Linked DNA regions of Aquibium microcysteis. The main gene of each other region encodes a partner of the protein of the gene in region 2 in a complex. Links are inferred from orthologs where the notes say so. Each region holds a gene or a part of one and is shown on either strand. Other genes may lie near its edges. The genes, in order: pheS and pheT.

Region 1 (3,209 bases), 350 kb from region 2 along the record:
CCGCCGCCAACGTCATCGAAGGCGCGGCGCGCAAGGCGCATCGCGCCGGCGTGCGCTTCGTCGTCGCGGGCGCGTCTCCCGAGGTGCGGCGCAGCCTGGAGGGCCACGGGGTACGGGCGCCGGAGGTGGACTATGCGGTGAGCGTGGCGGAGGCGCGGGGGTCGGTTGCGAAGAGGTAGAGCGGGTCAACAGTCGGGCGTCAACCAGACGCTGTCAGACAGGCCTGCGATCACGGAAGAGCAGGTGGGTCGAAAGCAGCAACCGCGAGGAACGGTCGAGGGCATCGAGCGCTGATACCGTCCGACGCGCCTGCGCGAGAAGCTGCTGCGCTTCCTCGACGGGAAACATGACCGCGTCCGGCGGCATGTCGTCGGCTCTGTGCCGTTCCTGCTGCAATCTGACGACAGCAGTCCCGATCTCCTCGAATTTCCCGCCATCCTTCAACGGACTCTGTCCGAAGGCAGCGCGCAACGGACCGTGATCGAGTGCTCGATAGATTTTGGCATAACCCTGCGGATCCTTCGACCATCCGCCAGGCAGCAGGCACTCCGCGCAAAGCTTCGCCAATGCATGGAACACCGCATAGTAGGCGGTGCTGACGGCCCGCCTGCGAAAGGCTGCGCTTCTGGGTCTCGATCGCATGAGTTGATCGGCCGCATCGAGCATCCGATCGACCATGGCCGCCGAACCCATGATCAGCCCTCGTCATCCTGATCGTCGTCGCCGGGAGCAGCGGGAAGCCGTGTGACAAGGAACACGAACCGATCCTCGCCTTTAGGACGCAGCAGCGCCCTCAGTTCCGCGTTGGTGTCAGCGAGATATTCGGCCGGCACCCTGCTTTCTAGGTCTGCGACGATGCGTATGGCGGTACCGCCGTAGAACAATTCCTCGTTGATGACGGTGGCCCCTTTGAATCCATACCGGCCAAGGCGCTTTCGAAGCACGGGAACGGCGAGAGCACGAACTTCGTCTGGATGCAGAACCTCGGCCTGAAGACTGGTCATCAGAATGCTCCTTGCGGCTCCGCGTGAAGATTGCTGCTACGCCATGCGGAATTCAAGTGCTCATCCGATCAATGCAGCCAAGTCCACGAGACACAGGTCCGAGCGCAGGCCCGTGCCAGTCGTTCAAGCCTCTCGCGAAGGTAGCTCTTGACCGCCTTTTTGCCGACCACATCAGCAGCGTCGGTATCGCCTCAGCTGCTCAGCCCTCCGAACAGCGTGGGCAGGTCCAGCGGGCGGAAGCCGTAGTGCTGGAGCCAGCGGACGTCGGCGTCGAAGAAGGCGCGCAGGTCGGGCATGCCGTATTTCAGCATGGCGATGCGGTCGATGCCCATCCCCCAGGCGAAGCCCTGGTACTCGTCGGGATCGAGGCCGGACATGCGCAGCACGTTCGGGTGCACCATGCCGCAGCCGAGGATCTCCATCCAGTCCCTGCCCTCGCCGAAGCGCACCTCGCCCGGGCGCGAGCGGTCGCACTGGATGTCGACCTCGAGGCTCGGCTCCGTGAACGGGAAGAAGGACGGGCGGAAGCGCATGTCGACCTTCGGCACCTCGAAGAAGGCCTTGCAGAATTCCTCCAGCACCCACTTCATGTTGGCGACGTTGGCCGTCCTGTCGATGACGAGACCCTCGAGCTGGTGGAACATCGGCGAGTGGGTAGCGTCGGAATCCTGGCGGTAGGTTTTCCCCGGGATGACGATGCGGATGGGCGGCTTCTGGCTCTGCATGGTGCGCACCTGCACCGGCGAGGTGTGGGTGCGCAGGAGCTTGCGCTCGCCGTCCGGACCGGGGCGGAAGAAGAAGGTATCGTGCATCTCGCGGGCGGGGTGGCCGACCGGGAAGTTGAGCGCCGTAAAATTGTAGTAGTCGGTCTCGATGTCCGGCCCTTCCGCGATCGCGAAGCCGAGATCGCCGAAGATGGCGGCGATCTCGTCGATGACCTGGCTGATGGGATGGATGCGGCCGCGCTCGGCGGGGGCGGCGCGCACCGGCAGCGTCACGTCGAGCCTCTCGGCGGCGAGGCGGGCATCGATGGCGGCATCGCGCAGCGCGGTTCGGCGCGCGCCCAGCGCATCCGTCACGCGGGTCTTCAGGCCGTTGATCGCCGGGCCCATGGTCTGGCGCTCTTCCGGCGTCATCGATCCCAGGGTCTTCAGCCGCTCCGAGACCGAGCCCTTCTTGCCGAGAGCCGCTATGCGCACGGCCTCCAGGGCGGCCTCGTCGCCTGCTGCCGCGATGTCGGCGAGGAGGGTCTGTTCCAGTTGGTCGAGATTGTCGGTCACTGCCTGACTCCGGAGCTTGCGATACCCCCACCCCTGGCCCCTCCCCACCGCGGGGAGGAGGACCCGGAGACGCTCGCGCCCGGCCGGGCGAGACGGCGCCGGGGCCGACGTCCCCCTCCCCCTTGTGGGGAGGGGTAAGGGGTGGGGGTCGCAGGCAAAATGCTCATCGCTGTTTCATGTGTAAGAGAAAACCCGCGCCAGCAAGGCCGGCGCGGGTTTCCCAAATCAGAAAATCGAACGATTGGGAAGCGCCGGCCTCAGGCCACGGCCGCTTCGAACTCGTTCGGCATGCCGTCCTTCAGGTAGACGAGCGCGTCCTTGGCCTTGGCGACCAGCACGGCGAAGGCCTGCGGCTCGTGGATGGCCATGTCGGAGAGAACCTTGCGGTCGATCTCGATGCCCGCCTTGTTCAGGCCGTCGATGAAGCGGCCATAGGTCAGGCCGTGCTCGCGGGCGGCGGCATTGATGCGCTGCACCCACAGGGCGCGGAAGTTGCGCTTGCGGTTCTTGCGGTCGCGGTAGGCGTACTGCAGCGACTTCTCGACCGCCTGCTTGGCGATGCGGATGGTGTTCTTGCGGCGGCCGTAGAAGCCCTTGGCGGCCTTCAGGACCTTCTTGTGCTTGGCGTGGGCGGTGACGCCTCTCTTGACGCGTGCCATGTCATGATCTCCTTAGATTGTCGGGCGCTTGTCGTCGGGCGCGGCTCAGAGGCCGCCGCCGTTCGGCAGGAAGTTCTTGACGACCTTCTTGGCATCGGCCTCGTGCAGGACCATGGTGCCGCGAGCGTCGCGGATGAACTTGTTGGAGCGCTTGATCATGCCGTGGCGCTTGCCGGCCGCAGCCGACAGGACCTTGCCCGTCGCAGTGATCTTGAACCGCTTCTTGGCGGCAGACTTGGTCTTCATCTTGGGCATTTTGCTTCTCC
Region 2 (3,462 bases):
AGGAAGACGACACTCGCGCCGTCCTCGTCCTCGTCATCCTCGTCCGCTTCGAGGCTGTCGTCGAAGAGGTCTTCCTCGTCCTCGGTCGCCGGGCGGATGGTGAAGGGCGACTTGCCGTTCCAAACCGGCTTGCCGTCGGTCGTGAACTCCGCGAGATCGGCCTTGAAATCCTCGCTGTCGAAGATTTCCCGGGCTTCAGCCTCGTCGGCATCGGTCATTGCGACGGCAACGCCGTCGATTTCGAGCGTGAACATGTCCTGGAACTCCTGTCGGCTGACTGCCAGCCTAACGCGCGGGAGCGCATCCGGCTCCCTTCTGCGCAGACCCTTCCTCCGAAGGCCGGGCTCTTGTCAATGGCCTGCGTGCGGACACTGGGGACGGCCGGAAGCCGGCAAACGTCGCCGCGGTGGCCGCGGCGACGTTTGCCTCATCCCCGCAGCACGCCGCCGGTCTGCTTCTTCACGTTCTCGACGATCCGGCCGGCGAGCGCCTCGAAATCCTCGTCGGTCAGCGTCTTGTCGACCGGCTGGATCGATACCTCGATGGCGATCGACTTGCGGCCCTCGCCGAGCGAGGCGCCTTCGAACACGTCGAACACCGTCACGCCGGTGATCAGCTTCCTGTCGGCCGCGAGCGCCGCCTTGGTCAGCGTGCCGGCCTCCACGGCCTTGTCCACCACGAAGGCGAAGTCGCGACGCACCGCCTGGAAGGGCGACAGATCCAGACGCGGCTTGGTGCGGGTGGCGCGCGCCTTCGGCTCCGGAACGGCGTCGACGTAAACCTCGAAGCCGCAGAGCGGCCCCGACACGTCGAGCGCCTCCAGCGTGCGCGGGTGGAACTCGCCGAAGGTGGCGAGCACCACCTTCGGGCCGAGCTTGATCGTGCCGGAGCGGCCGGGGTGATACCAGGCCGGTCCGCCGGGCTCGACCTGCAGCTTGTCCACCGGCGCGCCGCAGGCTTCCAGCGCGGCCAGCGCGTCTGCCTTGGCGTCGAACACACCGACGGCCGCCGCATGGCCGGACCAGGCGCGGCCGGAGCCGTCCACGCGCGCGGTGCCGCGGCGCACGCCGGCCGCCACGCGCCGCTGCTGGTTGGCGCCGTCGCCCTCGTAGGTGCCCGACACCTCGAACAGCGCCACGTCGGCGAAGCCGCGATCGGCATTGCGCTGCGCCGCCGCGAGCAGGCCGGGCAGCAGCGAGGGCCGCATGTCCGACATGTCGGCGGCGATCGGGTTGGCGAGCTTCAGCGCCTCCTGTCCGCCACCGAACAATTCGGCGTGCCTGGCGGGAATGAATGACCAGGTGACGGCCTCCATCATCCCGCGCACCGCGAGCGCCCGCCGCGCCGCGCGGGTGCGGACCTGCAGCGTGGTCAGGATGCGGCCGTTGACGGCGTCGTGCGACACCATCGGCTGCGGCGCGATCTTCTCGACGCCGTGGATGCGCATCACCTCCTCGACGAGATCCGCCTTGCCCTCCACGTCCGGCCGCCAGGACGGGACCGTCACCTCGAATGCGCCCTTGCGGCGAACGTTGCGCATGTTGTCGGCCGACAGGTAGCTCAGCGTCGAGCCGGCGTTGCGCGGACCGTCGGAGATATCCATGCCGAACACGTCGGCCACGCCGAAACCGAGTCGCTCCAGGATGTCGCGCGCCTCCTCGGCCGGCACCTCTATGCCGGTCAGCCGAGTCACTTCCGAAACCGGGAAGGCGATCGTCTTCGCGGTATGGCCCGCGTAGCCGACGACCCGCTCCGTCGATGCCTCGCCGCCGCAGAGATCCAGAACCATGCGGGTGGCGAGTTCCAGGCCTGCACCCATGAATTCGTGGTCGACGCCGCGCTCGAAGCGGTAGCGTGCATCGGTGATGATGCCGAGCTCGCGGCCGGTGCGCGCAATGTTGAGCGGATTCCAAAGCGCCGATTCGATCAGCACGTCGGTGGTGGTCTCGTCGCAGCCCGAATGCTCGCCGCCCATGATGCCGGCGATGGACTCAACGCCATTGTCGTCGGCGATGACGCACATTTCCGGTGTCAGCGTGTACTGGCGCCCGTCGAGCGCCAGCACTTTTTCGCCGTCGCGGGCGCGCCGCACCACGAGGTCGCCCTTCACCTTGGCGGCGTCGAAGACGTGCAGCGGCCGGCCGCGGTCGAAGGTGATGTAGTTTGTGATGTCCACCAGCGCGTTGATCGGGCGCAGGCCGATCGCCATCAGCCGCTGCTGCATCCACTTCGGCGACGGCCCGTTCCTGACGCCGCGCACCAGCCGCAGAGCGAAGCCGGGGCAGAGGTCGTCCGCTTCGATCGTCACCTTCACCGGGCAGTCGCCGGCACCGCCGACGGGCTCGACCGCGCCGGTCCTGAGCGTGCCGAGGCCTGCCGCTGCAAGGTCGCGCGCGATGCCGTGCACGCCGGTCGCGTCCGGCCGGTTGGGCGTCAGGTTGATCTCGATGACGGGATCGTCGAGCTTCGCCCAGGCGGCGAAGGACTGGCCCACCGGCGCGTCGTCCGGCAGGTCGATGATGCCGTCATGCTCGTCCGACAGCATCAGCTCGCGCTCCGAGCACATCATGCCTCGGCTCTCCACGCCGCGGATCTTGCCGACCGAGAGCGTCACGTCGATGCCGGGCACGTAGGTTCCCGGCGCGGCGAAGGCGCCGATCAGCCCGGCGCGCGCATTGGGCGCGCCGCACACCACCTGAATCGGCTGGCCAGCGCCGGTGTCCACCGTCAGAACCCGCAGTTTGTCGGCGTCGGGGTGTTTCTCAGCCGTCAGCACCTTGGCGATGACGAAGGGCTTCAGCGCCGCCTTGTCGTCGACATGCTCGACCTCGAGGCCGATCATCGTCAGCCGTTCGCAGATTTCGGCGAGGGACGCCTCGGTCTCGAGGTGATCCTTCAGCCAGGACAGGGTGAATTTCATTGCGGGGATCCTGATCTCTCCACGCTCGACCGCACCAGCCGCGGCAGGTCGTCGGGCATGTGCACGTAGCGCAGTTGTTCGCACACATAGGCGTGCAGGGTCGGTACATAGTCTTCCGGGCGGTCCATCGCGCCGAGCATGAACCAGATCTGGTTCTCCAGTCGTGCGTCGGCATAGGCAATGGGCGAGCCGCAGGTCGCGCAGAAGCTCCGGCTGGCCGCACCGTTCTCGAACAGGCGCGGGTCGCCGATGGTAAATCGCACGTTGTCGGCCGCAAAGCCGACGAAGGCGGAAACGGGCGCACCGGTGGCGCGGCGGCAGTCGGTGCAGTGGCAGTAGCTGATGTGGTGCGGCTCGTCGGAGGCCTCGAAGCGCACGGCTCCGCAGCGGCATCCGCCGGTGTGGGAAACGGTCACGATCGGTTCCGCCTGCATGGTCGTTCCGCTCCGCCGGAAGGCCTCGTTCCGGTCATGTCGTTCAGAGGCGTGCCGCCCGCGCTGCTTCTTTGCGCGTCCCGGCGCGCGGCCTTGTAGCGTGCCGGA

The links.
Region 1: the proteins of pheT (region 2) and pheS are in contact, whole or in part, in a crystal structure (PDB 6P24), measured with the Escherichia coli proteins. The link is inferred for Aquibium microcysteis from one-to-one orthologs.

What each region holds. Positions count from the first base shown.
Region 1 is NZ_CP061080.1:5,220,996-5,224,204, reverse strand. What follows is about bases 241-3,133. They hold pheS (phenylalanine--tRNA ligase subunit alpha), read right to left. Parts: upstream 2,285-3,133; coding sequence 1,196-2,284; downstream 241-1,195. Other genes in these bases: rpmI (50S ribosomal protein L35), read right to left, coding at 2,989-3,133; rplT (50S ribosomal protein L20), read right to left, coding at 2,542-2,943; IAI54_RS24590 (hypothetical protein), read right to left, coding at 696-1,004; IAI54_RS24595 (hypothetical protein), read right to left, coding at 241-693. Outside these bases: IAI54_RS24600 (SulP family inorganic anion transporter), read left to right, coding at 1-179; more of IAI54_RS24595, read right to left, coding at 214-240; more of rpmI, read right to left, coding at 3,134-3,198.
Region 2 is NZ_CP061080.1:4,866,694-4,870,155, forward strand. The notes cover bases 175-3,320. They hold pheT (phenylalanine--tRNA ligase subunit beta), read right to left. Parts: upstream 2,921-3,320; coding sequence 428-2,920; downstream 175-427. Other genes in these bases: IAI54_RS22960 (hypothetical protein), read right to left, coding at 175-254; IAI54_RS22970 (GFA family protein), read right to left, coding at 2,917-3,320. Outside these bases: more of IAI54_RS22960, read right to left, coding at 1-174; more of IAI54_RS22970, read right to left, coding at 3,321-3,354.